4 regions of the Thioalkalivibrio sp. ALJ4 genome follow, and region 1 is predicted to be linked to each of the others. Evidence: predicted binding sites of a transcription regulator. Region 1 holds the regulator's gene; each other region holds the start of a gene.

Region 1 (4,421 bases):
TCCGATGCCCCGTCGACGCTGGAGCAGCCTGGCCTTTTCCAGCGGGGCACGGGTCTGCGCGTCGACTCGCGAGGGGATACCATAGAGCTGTTCCATGACGTGTACACGCTCTACAGCGAGTCGGGCGAGGAGGAAGCCGCAAATGACTGAACGTGGTGGGTCGTCGCTCGCCCGGGCCGGATGGCCCGTGCTGCTGGGCAGTGCCTTGTTGCTGCTAGCCGCGCCGGTCATTGCCCAGCAGCAGCCCCTGCCGGTGGAGATTACCGCCGATCGTGCGGAGATGGACGACCGGCGGGGCGTAAGCACTTATACCGGTGATGTGGTGGTGATTCGCGGGGACATGACACTGGAGGCCGACAAGGTCTATGTGCGCAGCCGCGACCGACGCCCTTACGAGATGGAGGCCCACGGCGAGCCCGCGCGGCTGGAGTCCCCGGACCCGGAGACGGGCGAGATGCGCATCGCCACCGCGCTGCGCATCGACTACCTGCTGAACGAGGACCGGGTGATCCTGACCGACCAGGCGCATGTGATCACGGCAGCCGAGGAAGCGCGCGGCAAGCGCATCGTCTACGACCTGGAGACGGATGTGATCGAGGCCGAGCGTGGCGAGGCCGATGACGAGCGTGTACGTATCAGGATCCAGCCCCGCGAAGACGACGAATGAACGAGCTCGACACCAGCGCGCCCGCCGCGGCCGGTGGCGAATCTGCGCCGATGGCCGGCTATCTGACCGGCCGCGAGCTGACCAAGCGCTATGGCAAGCGTACGGTGCTGGATCGTGTCGACGTCGATCTGGCACCAGGGGAGGTCGTGGGCCTGCTGGGACCGAACGGCGCAGGCAAGACCACCTGTTTCTACAGCCTGGTCGGCCTGATCCGGCCCAATCGTGGCCGCATCACGCTGGGTGACCGGGACATCACCCGGGCCCCGATTCATTCGCGGGCCCGAGCCGGGCTGGGCTACCTGCCGCAGGAGGCCTCGATCTTCCGTCGGCTGAGTGTTTGGGACAACCTGCAGGCGGTGCTGGAGCTGCGCTCGGAGCTCGACCGCCACGAGCGACGCCGCATCGGCGATGCCCTGATCGAGGAGTTCCAGCTGGAGACCGTGCGCCACAGCCCTGGGATTGCCCTGTCCGGGGGCGAGCGTCGCCGCGCCGAGATCGCGCGGGCACTGGCCGGTGACCCGCGCTTTATCTGCCTGGACGAACCGTTTGCCGGCGTGGATCCGATTTCCGTGGGTGATATCCAGGCCGTGATTGGGCATCTGGCCCAGCGCGGGATCGGTGTGCTGATTTCCGACCACAACGTGCGCGAGACCCTCGGAATCTGCGACAGGGCCTATATTCTTAGTGAGGGCCGCATCCTGAGCGCCGGGACCCCGCAGGAGCTGCTGGACGACCCCCAGGTGCGCCGCGTGTATCTCGGAGAAAACTTTCGACTGTGAACATTGATCAGTGTTTCCTTAAGATGATCTTGATGGTCACCATGGACCTCAAACCGCGATGCTGAAACCCGGGCTCAATCTGCAGCTGGGGCAGACGCTGACGATGACCCCGCAGCTGCAACAGGCGATCCGTCTGCTGCAGCTTTCCACGCTGGAGTTGCAGGCGGAGATCCAGCAGGCGCTGGAAAGCAACCCCATGCTCGAGCAGGTGGAGGACGAGGGCGAGGAGGCCCCGCCCGAGCGCCCGGAGGAAGGGGGCGAACGGGTCGACGGGGATCGCATGCAGGCCGACACGGCTGGCGATGACGTGATCCCCGAGGAGTTGAGCACCGACAGTCGCTGGGACGACATCTACGAGCCCGCCCCGAGCCCACGCGGCCTGGACGACCGCGACCCGCTGGAGAATACCTCCGACGGCGAGGACGAGGGCCTGCAGGACCACCTGCTCTGGCAGCTGCATCTGAGCCACCTGACCCCACGAGACCAACGGATCGGGGCGGCGCTGATCGACGCGATCAGCCCGGACGGCTATCTGGACAGTGAACTCGAGGCGCTGGCGGAGATGATCAGCCAGGGCGAAGACGAGCCCGTGGGGGTCGACGAGGTCGAGGCGGTGCTGCACTGGATTCAGCAGTGCGACCCGCTGGGCGTCGGTGCGCGGGACCTGCGCGAGTGCCTGGAGATCCAGCTGCGCCATTTGGCGCCGGATGCCCCGGCGCGTGACGCGGCTCGAGCCATCCTGGAAAACGGCATGGAGAGCCTGGCCAAGCGGGACTACCGAGCCCTGCAGCGCCAGTCCGGCGTGCGCGACCCGGACGAGCTGGCGCGGGCGCTGGACCTGATCCGCACCCTGAATCCGCGGCCCGGTGCCCAGATCAGCGAGTCCACTTCGGAATACGTCGTGCCGGATGTCTATGTCCGCCATGACCGCGATGGCTGGCGCGTGGACTTGAACCCGGAGATTGCGCCGCGCATTCGCATCAACGATCTCTATGCGGGCATGGTGCGGCAGGTCTCCGATGCGCGTGATAGCGCGTTTATGCGCGATCAGTTGCAGGAGGCGCGCTGGTTCCTGAAGAGCCTGCACAGCCGGAACGACACCCTGCTGCGGGTCGCCCAGGCCATCGTCGTGCGCCAGCAGGGGTTTCTCGAGCATGGTGAGGTTGCCATGCAACCGCTGATCCTGCGCGATATCGCCGAGACCCTGGAGATGCACGAATCGACCATCTCGAGGGTGACTACACAGAAATACATGCACACCCCGCGTGGGGTATTCGAGTTCAAGTACTTCTTTTCCAGCCATGTTGGCACAGCCGATGGCGGCGAATGCTCGGCGACCGCGATCCGTGCCATGATTCGGGAATTGATTGGTGGCGAGACCCCGAACAAGCCACTGAGTGATGCAAAACTGGCCCAGATCCTGTCGGATCGGGGCATTAATGTGGCCCGACGCACCGTGGCCAAGTACCGCGAGGCTATGCACATACCGTCTTCCAGCGAACGCCGGCAGATGGCGAGTATGCCCAGTGGAACCAAGCAAAAAGGAGCCTGACCATGCAGATCAATCTGACCGGCCATCACGTCGATATCACCGACGCCCTGCGCGACTACGTGAACGAAAAGTTCGCGAAGCTGGAACGCCACTTCGACAAAGTGATCGACGTGCATGTGGTGCTGACCCACGAGAAAAACCAGAACCTGAACAACAAGGCGGAGGCCAATCTCCAGGTCAGCGGCAATCACATCCACGCCGAAGCCAGTCACGAGGATATGTATGCGGCGATTGATGGCCTGATCGACAAGGTGGATCGTCAGCTGATCAAGCACAAGGAAAAGGTCAAGGACCATCACCGCGCCGAGGGTGCCCAGCGCAACCGCGAACAGGCCCTTTAACGCAATGACCATTGCCGAGCTGATCACCCGCGCCCGTATCCGGCTGGAGCCCGAGTGTTCCAGCCAGAAACGGGCGCTCGAGACCCTGGCCGAGTTGCTGGCCGTCGGCGGCGAGGAGTCCGCCGGCCCGGCCAGCGGGGCCATCTTCGAGGCCCTGTCTGCCCGCGAGAAGCTTGGCTCCACCGGTCTGGGGCATGGCGTGGCCATCCCGCATGGGCGTCTGGCCGAGCTCGATGTCCCCCGGGTCGCGGTCCTGCGGCTGGACCAGGGGGTCGACTTCGACGCCATGGATCACGAACCCGTGGACATCCTGATCGCACTGCTGGTGCCCGAGGCGGCGACCAGCGCGCACCTGGACCTGCTGGCGCAGCTGGCGCGCGGTCTCTCGCAGCCCGACAATATCGCCTCGCTGCGCCGTGCCGGCGACGCGGACGCCCTGGAACGCGAACTGACCCGGGCCTTCGGCGACGCCTGAACATGGCTCTCCCGGCAGTGCTCCCCCGATTCCGACACCCCGCGCCAATGCTGCCGGAGATTCGTGCATGAACGAGGCACTGGGAGAGGGCGGCATCGCGCGCGACATCACCGTAGAGGTCCTGATCCAGGCGATGGGCAATCGCCTGGATCTGCGCTACGTACACGGCGAGCAGGTCGCACCGGATCGCAACCTGGTCGGCGGTGACGGCGACGACCTGCCCCTCGCCGGGCACCTCAACCTGATCCGGCCTAACCGTATCCAGGTGATCGGCGATTTCGAGGCGCGCTATATCGCGCGGCTGAGCGATGATCAGCGCGAGCAACTGATCCTGGAGATGGCCCGCACCGGGACGACCGCGGTGATCTTCGCCGAGGACACCTGCCCGTTCTCGGAGATGCCGGACGTCCCCGATGAGCAGCTGCCGCTGATCTTGTGCTCCTCGACCAGCAGCCACGAGATTATCTCCCTGCTGCGCTATTTCCTGCAGCAGCGGCTGGCCCATTTCGAGGTGCGCCATGGCGTGTTCATGGAGATCCTCGGCATTGGCGTGCTGATCAGCGGGGCCTCCAGCGTGGGCAAGAGCGAGGTGGCGCTCGAGCTGATC
Region 2 (4,421 bases), on a different contig from region 1:
GTTGGCCGCGGTCCTGCTGGCAGGGTCGCTGGTCTGGGTAGCACTGACCACCGAGTGGCCTGATCTGCTGCCGCTGCAGGACGTCGAGGCGTGGCTCGCCAGCTGGGGGATGGGCGCCTACATGATGTTTGTGCTGGCCTTTGTCGTCCTTGCGCTGTTTCCGTTGCCCAGCACCTTCTGGATCCTGCTGGGAGGGGCGCTGTTCGGGCCGTTCACCGGCGGGGCCCTGAGCCTGCTGGCGGCGACCATCGCTGCGATTATCGCGTTCATGCTGGCGCGCACCCTGCTGCAACCCTGGCTGGAACCGCGTCTGGGTCCGCGCAGCGCACGGCTGCGCGAGGATGTGGAGGCCGAGGGCTGGCGCGTGGTCGCACTGACACGGCTGGTGCCGGTCTTCCCGTTCGCCCCGACCAACTACGCCCTGGGCCTGGTGCGTATGCCGCTGACCGTGTTCACGATCACGACCCTGGTCGCATTGATCCCCAGCCTGTTCGCCTATGCCTGGCTGGGCCACGCTACGCGCGAGATGGTGGCGGGTGATACGGACAACCGGGTCCAGCTGGGGCTGGCGATTCTCGCCGTGCTGGCCCTGCTGCTGTTGCTGCCTCGGCTGTTGCGCCGGATCTGGCAGGGGCAGAAAGCCGTCCAGTCGCCAGCCTGAGTCCCGTAGCAACCATGTCGCGGGAGTCACCCTTCCTGTCCGTGATCATCCCGGTGCTGAACGAGGCCGAGTCCCTCCCGCCCTTGCTGGATACGTTGAGGGAGATCCTCGACTGTGAGGTGATCGTGGTCGACGGGGGAAGCACGGACGGGACTGTCCGGCAGGCAGAACAACGCGGCGTGAGTGTGCTGTCCAGTGCACCGGGGCGTGCACGGCAGATGAATTCCGGAGCCGAGCGCGCCCGCGGCGAGGTGCTCTGGTTCCTGCATGCCGACACTGCGTTCCCGGACGGGGCCGGGGTTGCGGTGCATGCGCTGCGCGACGTGGTGGCCCGGGGCGATTGCGCCTGGGGACGTTTCGATGTCCGCTTGTCGGGCGGTCGCGCGATATTCGCGCTGATCGCCGCGATGATGAATCTGCGCTCGTGTCTGAGCGGGATTGCGACCGGGGACCAGGGCATCTTCATTACACGCTCGGCGTTCAATGCCGTAGGCGGCTGGCCGGATCAGCCGTTGATGGAGGACATCGAGTTCTCGCGGCGACTGCGCTCGGTGGGACGCCCAAAGTGCCTGCGCACCCGGCTGGTCACGTCGTCCCGGCGCTGGGAGCAGCAGGGTGCATGGCGCACGATCTGGCTGATGTGGCGGCTGCGCCTGGCCTACTGGCTGGGTGCAAACCCGGACGGGCTGGCGCGACTGTATCGTGGCGATGCTTGAGCGTCGGCCGCTGGATGCGCTGCGCGTGCTGGTCTTTGCCCGCGCGCCCGAGCCGGGCCGGACCAAGACCCGACTGATCCCCGCGCTGGGTGCCGAGGGCGCTGCACGGCTGCACGAGCGGCTGCTGGAACACGCGCTGGACGTAGCCCGTCAGGTGGCGCCGGACCAGGTGGAGCTGTGGTGCAGCCCGGGTTCCGATCATCCGTTCTTCAAGCACTGCGCCGAACGCTTTGGCTGTTCCCTGCACAGGCAGCGGGGCGGTGACCTGGGGGCGCGCATGCGCCATGCGCTGGAGGCGGGTCCGTTTCCGGCGCTGGTGATGGGCTCCGATGCCCCGACGCTGGGTGTCGAGGACCTGATCGCTGCCCGTGAAGCCTTGGCCGGAGGACAGGACGTGGCACTGGTCCCGGCACTGGATGGCGGTTACGTGCTTCTGGCCACCGCGCGGCCCGTACCCGGGCTGTTCGAGGCCATCGAGTGGGGCAGCGACCGGGTGCTGAAACAGACCCGTGAACGGGCCCGGGCGCGGGGTCTTGCCTGGGCTGAGCTGGAATCGCGTTCCGACATCGACCGCCCGGAAGACCTGGTGCACTGTCCGCCAGCGCTCCTGCGTGGCATTGGGGCACCTCGAGAGTCCCCGATCCCAGAGCAGTCGCAAGTCGGCCCAGGCTTCGGGTAGGATGCGCGCCATGAAAGCCTTTGTTGCCTGGGTCGACCGTTCCCCACTGTGGTTGTTTGCACTGTTCGTGGCCACCCTGGGGCTGTCGCCCTATGTCCCCGAACCGCACATCGTCGAGAAGATCCGCTGGCTCTTCCAGGGCGAGCTGACCCGTCCGATCGATATCCTCGACCTGATCATGCACGCCATTCCCTGGCTGCTGATGGCCTTCAAGCTCTATCGCATGAGCATTACGTCGAAAGGCGCTTCCTGACTCGGCGCCTCCTTGAGGCTTGTGGGAACTCGACGGTCCCGGCCCGGGTCGCTACGGTGCCTGCCACTTTGACGTGACCAAGGAGAGTCCCATGCGTTTTATTGTTTCTGTCACTGCCGGTACCGACGACCCGACCCGTGCCACCCTCGGCATGATCGCCGCGAACGTGGCCAAGCAGCAGGGCCATGACGTGACCGTCTGGCTGCAGGGCGAGGCCGTGAACATCGCCAACCGGAATGTCTACGACAAGATCGTCGGCCACAACATGCCGGCGATGAAGGACATCGTGGATTCGCTGGTCGAGGAAGGCGTCCCGTTCTGGGCCTGCGAGGCCTGCGCCAAGGGCCGCGACGTCGGCGAGCACAACTTCCTGCCGAACGCCGAGATGGCCGGCATGGGTCAGTACGTCCAGGCCGTTGCCGATTTCGACCGCTCCATGAGCTTCTGATCGAGCGGGCCGGTCCGCGGGTGGGGTGTGATCCCCCGCCCGTTTTGCCCGTGTCTCCTGTGTCAGCCCCTCGAACTGGCACATCGCATGCTTGTTTGTTCCGGGAGTGATCCACGGACGACGAGCATGACCCAGACCCCATCCCCGAGTTTTTCCTTCGAAGAGGCCATTGGCGACTTCCTGGTCGCCTCGCGCAAGTGCGAGGTGGTGAGCCTGGAGCGCCTGCTGGAGGCGGTACAGCTGGTCGGGCGCATCCGCGCGCTGGTGCATCAGCTCCAGCGCGAACGCGGTGCCTCCAGCCTCTGGATCGGCTCCGGTGGCCAGCGCTATGCGGACGAACTAGCGCAGTACCGAGCTGAATCCGACACCACCGCACAGGCGTTTCGTGAACACCTTGATGGCTGGCTGGAGCCCGGGGCCTGTGCCCACGCGCGCAGCCGTCTGCTGGGGCGCATGGCGCTGGCGCTGCATGGCCTGTCGGGTCTGCCCAGCCTGCGGGCGGAGGTCAGCGAACGCACGCTCTCGCCGATGGAGGCGATGCGCGGCTTCAGCGAGCTGATCCGGTCGCTGCTGGCAGTGGTGTTCGAGGCCGCTGACTCCGCCACGGACCCGGAGGTCTCGCGGGCCCTGGTGGCCCTGCTGAACTTCATGCAGGGCAAGGAGCTGGCGGGCCAGGAACGCGCGATCGGGGCCGCCGGCTTTGGTCAGGGCGTGTTCGATGGCGAACTGCGCCAGTCCCTGTTGCACCGGATCGATGCCCAGGAACGCTCGTTTCGGATCTTCTCCGAGTTTGCCCCGAAGCCCGCCTGCGCGGCCTGGCAGGAACTGCAGGGCGCGGGCTTCGCGGCGGAGGTCGAGCGGCTGCGCCGTCAGGCCTGTACCCACGGCGATCTCCGGGGCGATCCCCTGCCGGACCCGGCCCGCGCCGAGACCTGGTTTGCCTGCACCACCGCGCGCATCGACGCGATGAAGGAGATCGAGGACCTGCTGGAGATGCACCTGAACGAGTGCTGTTCGGCACGCATCACGGCGGATCGCGCGGACCTGGGCGCTGTGCGTGATCGGGTGGAGCAACTCGCCGAGTCGGAGCTGCGCGACAGCGTGCCGTATGCGGTGTTTTTCGGCGCGCCGGAGGGCCTGGAGAGCACGCAGGAGGAGGGCGAGACCGTACTCAACGTCCCGATCGTCGGGCACTCGGTGATGGACCTGGTGCAGCGCCAGGCGACCCGGCTGCAGTCGGTGGAGGACGAACTGCATGCGGCACGCCAGGCCCTGGCCGAACGCAAGACCATCGAGCGCGCCAAGGTGCTGCTGATCCAGCACCGCGGCCTCAGCGAGGATCAGGCCTACAAGCTCCTGCGCCAGACGGCGATGAACCAGAACCGGCGCCTGGCCGAGGTCGCCGAGGCGACCGTCGCGATGTCCGACCTCCTGGGCAAGGGCGACCTGTAGCTAATACACGGGGAAAGGGATTCCGCCCCTGTGGGAGCGGGCCTGCCCGCGAAGCCCCTGCTAGTGTCCGACAATGGCAGGGGCTTCGCCGCCAAGGCGGCTCCTACGGGGTGTGCACCAGAGCGGTTCATCTGCACCGCCGGCGTGCCCCAGGGTGGTGCCGCTTGTGATCGTCATTCCCCTGCCAGGATTCGATTGTTTACCGGGAACCG
Region 3 (4,421 bases), 550 kb from region 1:
CGGCCATCAGCATCGCGGCGAACGCCAGATACGGGTTGGCGGTGGAGTCCGGGAAGCGCAGCTCGATGCGGCGGGCCTTCGGGCTCATCACGAACGGGATGCGCAGCGACGCGGAGCGGTTGCGCGCGGAGTAGGCCAGCATCACCGGCGCCTCGAAGCCCGGCACCAGACGCTTGTAGCTGTTGGTGGACGGGTTGGTGAAGGCGTTCAGCGAGCGGGCGTGCTTGATGATACCGCCGATGTAGTACAGCGCGGTCTCGGACAGGCCGCCGTACAGGTCACCGGAGAACAGGTTCTTGCCGTCCTTGGACAGCGACTGGTGCACGTGCATGCCGGAGCCGTTGTCGCCGACGATCGGCTTGGGCATGAAGGTCGCGGTCTTGCCGTGCATGTGGGCCACGTTCTGCACCACGTACTTCAGTACCTGCACCTCGTCAGCCTTCTGGGTCAGCGTCGCGGGGCCGACACCGATCTCGCACTGGCCGGCGGTGGCCACCTCGTGGTGGTGCACCTCGGTGGTCAGGCCCATCTCGGTCATCACTTCGCACATGGTCGAGCGGATGTCGTGCAGGCTGTCGACCGGCGGCACTGGGAAGTAGCCACCCTTCACGCCCGGGCGGTGCCCGATGTTGCCGTCTTCGTAGACGCGCTCGGAATTCCAGGAGGCCTCGGAGGAGTCCACGCGGCAGTAGGAGCCGGAGAGGTCCGAGCCCCATTTCACATCGTCGAACACGAAGAATTCATTTTCCGGCCCGAACAGCGCGGTGTCGGCAATGCCGGTGCTCTGCAGATAGGCCTCGGCACGGCGCGCCAGGGAGCGCGGGCAGCGGTCGTAGCCCTGCATGGTGGCCGGCTCGACCACGTCGCAGCGGATGTTCATGGTCATGTCCTCGAAGAACGGATCGATGACCGCGGACTCCGCATCCGGCATCAGGATCATGTCGGACTCGTTGATGCCCTTCCAGCCGGAGATCGACGACCCGTCGAACATCTTGCCTTCCTCGAACGACTCTTCGTCGAGGTCATGGGCTGGAACGGTTACATGCTGTTCCTTGCCCTTGGAGTCGGTGAAACGGAAGTCGACAAAGCGGACTTCCTTTTCCTGGATCTGCTTCAGCACGTCGGCTGCGGACATGGGAGTCTCCTTAGGTTTGCTCTTGGTCTTTGGGTTCGCCGCGCCGATTCGAGCCCGGCCGGCGTTGAATCGGTTCTATGCAGGCATCATGCCAGTTCGATCGATTGGCCCTGTGACGGTCGTTCAGGACTCATCAGGCCCGTACCACGCGGCGGGCTGCACAATATCCGTGCGTCATCGGCACCACAGTAGTGCATCAAGTCTTTTGTTGCACGCCAGTGGTGCATGGGCGATAGAGGATCTTCACCTCACCCAGCCGGTCCTTCAGGCGCGGATGGCCCTGCAGCGACTGTGACAGGCCCTCGCCCCGCGCGTTCAGGTCCGCGGGCGTGCATGCCCCGTCAAGGCGCAGCGTCAGGGTCAGGTGGATGCGCCCGTTCAGATAGTGCATGGAAAGCTGCTCCAGGCGATCCAGTTCCGGGGTGTCGGCCCAGGCCTCGCGCACCGCTTCGGCGATCTCCGGACGCAGGGGCAGGTTCGAGCTTCGAGCCTGATCTTGGTCGTTTTCCGGGTCCACATGGACCGTAAAATCGCGCAGCCGCTCGTGGCGCTGGGTGACGGCCCCGTACACCGCATCGGCAATCCGGTGTCCCTCGGAAACCGAAATCATCGGGGCGACCTGGATATGCACATCGGCGACCACGTCGCTCCCATGCCGCCGCGTGCGCAGCATGTGCGCATCCTTCACCCCGGGCACTTCCATGATCGTGCGGTGGATGCGCGCGACCTCCTCCGGATCCAGTGCCGTGTCAATCAGTTCGGCCGCGCTGCGCACGATCAGGCGCCCGGCGATATGCAGGATGAACAGGGCAACGATCAGCGCCGCCAGGGCATCCGCCCACGGGAAGCCCGCCACCGCGGCCCCGACCCCGACCAGCACGAACAGCGAGGAGATCGCATCCGTGCGGTGATGCCAGGCGTTCGCATCCAGCATCCGCGAGCCGATCCGTTTCGCCACACGGTGGGTGTACTGATAGAGCCCCTCCTTGGCCACCAGCGTCAGCACCGCAAAGGCGAGCGCGGCCGGGGCCGGCCCTGGGGTCGCGGCGTTGGTATCCATCAGCCGCTGTCCGGCGGCCCAGGCGATCCCGAGGCCGGCCAGTGCGAGGAACACACCGACGACTACGGTGGCCAGGGTCTCGATACGCCCGTGTCCGTAGGGGTGGTCATGATCGGGCGAGGCCGCGGCCTTGCCAGCGGCGAACAGCACCACACCATCGGTGATCAGGTCCGACAGGGTGTGCACGCCGTCGGCGATCAGCGCCTGCGAGTTCAGCAGCCATCCGCTCAGCAGCTGTGCCAGGGCAAGAAAGGCATTCACCACCGCGCCCACGACCGTTACCCGGCGCGTGGCACGGTAGCGCCGGCCGTTTTCGGGCGAGATCGTGGCCTCGGAGTTGGCGCGGGGGTCGCTCAGGACATCCCTCCCGAACAGGGTCAGGCCCTCAGTATGGGCGTGCCTCCGCCACATGCAAGACGCTTGCACTGCCTTCAGCGGTGGCCGCAGCCGGAGCCCGGCCGATATACTGTCCGCTTTGCCCTGACCCGGGATCCCGCATGGCGCACGAACGCACCCCGTCCAGCAGCAGCCCCACCTTCCAGGACCTGATTCGCCGGTTGCAGGACTACTGGAACGACCACGGTTGCGTGGTCCTGCAGCCCTACGACATGGAGATGGGGGCCGGTACCTTCCATCCGGCGACCTTCCTGCGTTCGATCGGGCCGGAGCCGTGGCGCGCGGCCTATGTGCAGCCCAGCCGCCGTCCCACCGACGGTCGCTATGGCGACAACCCCAACCGCCTGCAGCACTACTACCAGTTCCAGGTGTTGCTGAAGCCGTCGCCGCCGGACATCCAGGATCTCTACCTGGGCTCCCTGGAGGCCCTGGGCTTCGACACGCTCACCCATGATGTGCGCTTCGTCGAGGACAACTGGGAGTCCCCGACCCTCGGCGCCTGGGGCCTGGGCTGGGAGGTCTGGCTGAACGGCATGGAGGTCACCCAGTTCACCTACTTCCAGCAGGTCGGCGGGCTGGACTGCCACCCGGTCTCCGGCGAGATCACCTACGGGCTGGAACGCCTGGCGATGTACCTGCAGGGGGTGGAGAGCGTATTCGATCTGGTCTGGACCGTCGGGCCCGACGGCCGCCCGGTGACCTATGGCGACGTCTATCACCAGAACGAGGTGGAGCAGTCCACCTACAACTTCGAGCATGCCGATCGCGATGCCCTGTTCGCCGCCTTCGACCAGCACGCAAACGAGAGCGACCGCATGATCGAGCTGGGCCTGCCGCTGCCGGCCTACGAGCAGATGCTGCGCGCCTCCCACAGCTTCAACCTGCTGGATGCCCGCGGCGCGATCTCGGTCACCGAGCGCCAGCGCTACATCCTGCGCGTGCGCGAGCTGTCGCGAAACGTCGCCCAGAAGTACTACGAGTCGCGCGAGGCCCTGGGCTTCCCGCTATGCGCCGACGACGACGCGAACAAGCCCGACGCCGCCTGAACCCTTTTCCGGACCGTGCGCCCGACCGCGCGGCCCTGATGGACCCGAACTGGACCCGACATGGCTGAAGCCCGCGAACTCCTGATCGAACTGGGCACCGAGGAGCTGCCCCCCACCGCCCTGCCGCGCCTGCGTGACGCCCTGGCCCAGGGCCTGGCCACCCGCCTGCGCGAGGCCGGGCTGGAACCGGGCGCGCCCGAGGCCTTCGCCACCCCGCGGCGGCTGGCCGTGCTGTTCCCCGATGTGCCCGCGCGCCAGCCCGACCAGCTCCAGGAGCGCCGCGGCCCGGCCGTGGCCGCCGCCTTCGACGCCGCCGGCGAGCCGACCAAGGCGGTGCTGGGCTTTGCCCGCTCCTGCGGAGTGGAGGTCGAGCGCCTGGAACGCGAGACCACCGACAAGGGCGAATACCTGGTCTTCCGCCAGATGCAGCCGGGCCGCGCCCTCGGCGAGCTGCTGCCGGAGATGCTGGAGGCCGCGCTGGAGGCCCTGCCCACGCCCAAGCGCATGCGCTGGGGCAGCAGCCGCACCGAGTTCGTGCGCCCCGCGCACTGGCTGGTCGTCCTGCACGGGACCGAGGTGCTGGAGATGACGGTGCTGGAGCAGACCGCCGGGCGGGCCACGCATGGTCACCGCTTCCACCAGCCCGGTGCGCTGGAGCTGAAGCGCGGCAACGACTACGCCGAGCGGCTGCGCAGCCCCGGCTTTGTCGAGCCGTCGTTCGAGGCGCGGCGCGAGAACATCCTGGCGCAGGTGCACGAGCAGGCCAAGGCCCTGGGCGGGCGCG
Region 4 (4,421 bases), 230 kb from region 1:
GGTGGCCGACGGAAAATACAAAGGCGTCGATGCGGTTGTCGCAAAGCGCCTGGGCCTGCTCGCGCGAGGGCAGCTCACTCACCCGGCGAAAGGTGTCCTGGTCCCAGCCCAGCGCCCCCATTAGTTCTTCCATCAGGATGCGCTGGCCCGAGCCCGGGTTGCCGATGTTGACGCGCTTGCCGGGCAGGTCATCCAGCCCCTCGATGTCTGCGTCGGGGCGCACCACCAGGGTGAGGGGTTCGGCATGCAGGCTGAACGCCGCCCGGAGATGGGGAGCGGGCCCGAATTCCTCGAAACGCCCGGAGCCCCGATAGGCGTGGTACTGCAGGTCCGACTGCGCGACGCCGAAGTCCATGTCGCCCGAGCGGATCATGTTGAGATTGAAGACCGAGCCGCCGGTGCTCTCCGCTGTGCAGCGCATCCCGTGCTCGTCGCGACGGGTGTTGAACAGGCGGCACAGGTGCTGGCCCGCCGGGTAATACACGCCGGTGACCCCGCCTGTGCCGATATTGATGAAGCGCGATTCGGCCTGCGCGGTGGTGGCCAGTAGCAGGCTGACCAGGGTGAGCACTGGCAGCAGGCGTTGCAGCCATCGCCGGTCGGCCCTCGGCACACTGGATCGATTCATACGCCCTCCGGGGTCATGCCGGGAACGAATCGCGGCAGTGCCGAGGATTCTAGGGAGACGCCGATCAAATAGCACGTTCGCGTTCAGGTCGACTGTGCCTGCGGGCCGGGGGCGATGGGGATCGCCTCGCCTTCGGTCATCCGCGGTCCTGTGCAGGCCCCTCTTCAATCAGGGTAAAGGACACGCCCGACAGGCGTGCCCTTGATGGCGCGGCGACGGGCCGTTGGGCGTTCGCCTAGGCCGGAAAACGGGGCCCCTGGCGTCGGTTCCGGCGAAGCATCAGCCCGAGCAGGCCGAGCCCCAGTCCCATCAGCAGCATCGTCTTCGGTTCGGGGACGGTGCCGACCGCGCCCGAACGGTAATAGACGCTGATATGCGAGATGTTGCGTGTGGCCACACCCGGATAGCTGAAGGGCGGTTGGGTGAAGGGTGAGCTGTAATCGCCATTGATCCCGGTCATCAGGAAGCCGACCAGGTTGGTGCCGCTGCCATGACTGAACACGAACAGCAGGTCTCCATAGTCCCATTCGGAATCGAGGTTCCATTGCCCGCTGTGGCGATTGCCATCAAAGCTGGCGAGGGTCGAGCTGTTCGACCCGGGGGAGGTCCAGCGGCCGTCGAATAGCCAGTCGCTGATTCCGAAGAATCCGGTGTCGCCCGCGGTATTCACAAGCCAGCTGGAGGGATCGCCGGTGGTGGAGTCGGTGGCTGCGCCATCCAGTGGCGACAAAATCTGACAGCCGAGATTGTTGGTGACCTTGTCACCGACGTTGCCGGACAGGGCAGTGCAATCGAGCAGTGCGGCCTGGGTGGCCCCGGAGAGCGACAGGGTCAACAGGAACACCGTTCCGGCCAGGAACGAGAGCAATGGCTTGCATGACATCGAGCTTACCTCCATGGGACGAAAGTCCCTCCATGGTTTCTCATGAATGCGGCTGGGGCGCGGATCGCCTGAAAGTGCCATCACTCACAAGGCGGGAATGCAGCACGCTTCGTGCCATGTTCGACGAGATGGGGGATTCGGGCGATGAAACAATCGCTTGTGAGATTTGATGTGGAGAGGCGGTCGTGGGTTACGGCCGAGATGTAAAAGAACCGGACATGTTCGGTCGAGGCGAGCGAATCACTGTGGATCAGGAGGCATGAACGAAATGATGGCGCCACATGGGCGCCATCATGCCAAGTCGAGCAGGACGTGATCAGGCCGCCATCGTGTCCCTGCGTGCTTTGCGGCGGACGGCGATACCCAGCAAGCCCAGACCCAGACCCAGTAGCAACAGTGTGTGGGGCTCCGGTACCTGCCCGTTCGGACGGTAGTAGATGCTCACGTGGGAGATGTCTTTGGGGCTTGCACCCGGGAAGTCAAACGGCGGGTCAATGAATGGCGAGAGGTAGCTGCCGTTATAGCCAGTCATCAGGAACCCGGTCAGATTGGTGCCGCGGCCATCCTTGAACAGGAACAGCAGGTCGCCGTAGACAAAGCTCGGATCCAGTGTCCAGGTCCCGCCCTGGGAGGTTCCGTCCAGCGTGACCAGGTTGAGGGTCGGATCGGCCGGATCAAACTCCAGCGGATCGCCGTTGCTGTTCGGCGGATCTTCCCAGCGGCCATCGAACTGCCAGTCACTGATGCCGAAAAAGCCCGTGCCACCGGCCGTGTTGACGATCCAGTTGGATGGGTCGCCTCCCACAGGGTCGTTTGCATGCCCATCCAGGGGTTCGAGGATCTGGCAGCCGATGTTGGCGGTGACGCGGTTTTCAACGCCGCCATCCAGGCTGGCGCAGCTGATCAACGAAGCCTGTGCGGCGCCGGAAAGGCCCAGGCCCAGCAACAGGGCGGCACTCGCGAAATAGGGTGTAGTACGTTTGGGGTTCATTCGATGCACCTTCCCTGGGAATAGCCCCCTGGGTGGCTTGCGCGGATCCGGCCCATCCGGTCCTTGTGCACTCAGGGCTATGCAGAAACGGTGCCATTCCCATATGCGCGCTAATTCATTCGAAAAAACAGACCGATAGGAGGATGCGCCTTTTGCCGGATGGCAGCGGGACTGGATGGGCGTAAAAAAGTGTGACACCGACGACTACGCCGTTCGGGTGAGTGGCGCCCGGCGGGTACATTCTCAGTGCCGCGAGAGGGGTTTACCCGGCCAGGATTGGGTGTAAAGAAACGGGACACCAGGCCGTGCGCGCCGGAGGCCATGGCTACCCTGTCGAGCTTGCCCGGCAGCGCGCAATAGGCCGTATGTAGCTGAAAATACGGAAGGCTTTGGATTCTTGCGTTGTGCGCTACCTGGACGGTGGTCTGGCCATGGCGTGGCGGCCACCTGAAAAAAAGCCCCGCATCCCCTATCATTACGCGTCTTTGTTTCCCCCTTCCCAGGCCTGCGCCGGTGAGTCGGCGCGCCGGGAAACCGAATCCACGAAAGTAATGAAACGGGAGATCCGAATGTTTTCGATCGACATGAGTATCCACGGCTACGACGACGAACTCTGGGGCGCCATCAGCAAGGAGGCGCAGCGCCAGGAAGAGCATATCGAGCTGATCGCCTCCGAGAACTACACCAGCCCGCGCGTGATGGAGGCCCAGGGCTCCGTGCTGACCAACAAGTACGCCGAGGGCTATCCGGGCAAGCGCTACTACGGTGGCTGCGAGTATGTGGATATCGTCGAGCAGCTCGCGATCGATCGCCTCAAGCAGCTCTACGGCGCCGACTACGCGAACGTGCAGCCGCATTCCGGCTCGCAGGCCAACGCGGCCGTGTACATGGCCCTGCTGCAGCCGCATGACACCGTGCTGGGCATGAGCCTGGACGCCGGCGGTCACCTGACCCACGGCGCCAAGCCGAACTTCTCCGGCAAGATCTACAACGCGGTGCAGTACGGCATCACCGACGAGGGTCTGATCGACTACGACGAGGTCCAGCGCCTGGCCACCGAGCACCAGCCGAAGATGATCGTCGCCGGCTTCTCCGCCTACTCGCGCGTGGTCGACTGGAAGCGCTTCCGCGAGATCGCCGATTCCGTGGGCGCCTACCTGATGGTGGACATGGCCCACGTCTCCGGCCTGATCGCCGCCGGCGAATACCCGAACCCGATCGACCACGCCCACGTGGTCACTTCCACCACGCACAAGTCCCTGCGCGGGCCGCGTGGCGGCTTCATCATCACCAAGGGCCAGCCGGAGCTGAACAAGAAGTTCCAGTCGCTGATCTTCCCGGGTACCCAGGGCGGCCCGCTGATGCACGTGATCGCCGGCAAGGCGGTGGCCTTCAAGGAGGCCCTGGAGCCGGAATTCAAGACCTATCAGAAGCAGGTGATCGCCAACGCCCGCGCGATGGCCGAGGTCCTGGTCGAGCGTGGCTACGACATCGTCTCCGGCGGGACCGACAATCACCTGTTCCTGCTGAGCCTGGTGTCCAAGGGCATGACCGGCAAGGCCGCGGACGCCGCGCTGGGTCGCGCCAACATCACGGTCAACAAGAACGCCGTGCCCAACGATCCGGAATCCCCATTCGTGACCTCCGGCATCCGCATCGGCACCGCCGCTCTGACCACGCGTGGCTTCACCGAAGCGGAGTCGCGCGAGCTGGCCGGCTGGATCGCCGACGTGCTGGACGACCACGAGAACGAGCAGGTGATCGACGCGACCCGCGACAAGGTCGTCGAGATCTGCCGCCGCTTCCCGGTCTACGGCGCCCCCGAATAACGCGGCGTAGCGGCGGCCCGCCATGCGCTGCCCGGCCTGTGGCGCTCAGGACACCCGCGTGGTCGACTCGCGGGTGGCCGGTCCGGAGCA

The links. Region 1 encodes sigma-54, which starts transcription at its own class of promoters, with help from an activator protein. Its sites were predicted from a motif close to TGGCANGNTNCNTGCTT; they were not measured.
Region 2: a site for sigma-54 is predicted at 2,834-2,850, ahead of C936_RS0107900 (nitrate regulatory protein). Genes of this name have one in related genera too.
Region 3: a site for sigma-54 is predicted at 1,213-1,229, ahead of glnA (glutamate--ammonia ligase). Genes of this name have one in related genera too.
Region 4: a site for sigma-54 is predicted at 2,582-2,598, ahead of C936_RS0105755 (PEP-CTERM sorting domain-containing protein). Genes of this name have one in related genera too.

The regions. Positions count from the first base shown of each region.
Region 1 is NZ_KB897917.1:971,941-976,361, forward strand. It holds gene lptC (LPS export ABC transporter periplasmic protein LptC) at 1-150, shown strand, start outside; gene lptA (lipopolysaccharide transport periplasmic protein LptA) at 143-667, shown strand; gene lptB (LPS export ABC transporter ATP-binding protein) at 718-1,446, shown strand; gene C936_RS0104595 (RNA polymerase factor sigma-54) at 1,505-2,998, shown strand; gene hpf (ribosome hibernation-promoting factor, HPF/YfiA family) at 3,001-3,339, shown strand; gene C936_RS0104605 (PTS sugar transporter subunit IIA) at 3,344-3,814, shown strand; gene hprK (HPr(Ser) kinase/phosphatase) at 3,882-4,421, shown strand, end outside.
Region 2 is NZ_KB897918.1:355,865-360,285, forward strand. It holds gene C936_RS0107875 (TVP38/TMEM64 family protein) at 1-661, shown strand, start outside; gene C936_RS0107880 (TIGR04283 family arsenosugar biosynthesis glycosyltransferase) at 676-1,377, shown strand; gene C936_RS0107885 (TIGR04282 family arsenosugar biosynthesis glycosyltransferase) at 1,370-2,056, shown strand; gene C936_RS0107890 (hypothetical protein) at 2,067-2,309, shown strand; gene C936_RS0107895 (DsrE family protein) at 2,401-2,757, shown strand; gene C936_RS0107900 (nitrate regulatory protein) at 2,884-4,209, shown strand.
Region 3 is NZ_KB897917.1:419,938-424,358, reverse strand. It holds gene glnA (glutamate--ammonia ligase) at 1-1,135, opposite strand, end outside; gene C936_RS0102020 (cation diffusion facilitator family transporter) at 1,332-2,606, opposite strand; gene glyQ (glycine--tRNA ligase subunit alpha) at 2,693-3,637, shown strand; gene glyS (glycine--tRNA ligase subunit beta) at 3,698-4,421, shown strand, end outside.
Region 4 is NZ_KB897917.1:1,198,679-1,203,099, forward strand. It holds gene C936_RS0105745 (TAXI family TRAP transporter solute-binding subunit) at 1-628, opposite strand, end outside; gene C936_RS0105750 (PEP-CTERM sorting domain-containing protein) at 864-1,496, opposite strand; gene C936_RS0105755 (PEP-CTERM sorting domain-containing protein) at 1,828-2,502, opposite strand; gene glyA (serine hydroxymethyltransferase) at 3,072-4,331, shown strand; gene nrdR (transcriptional regulator NrdR) at 4,354-4,421, shown strand, end outside.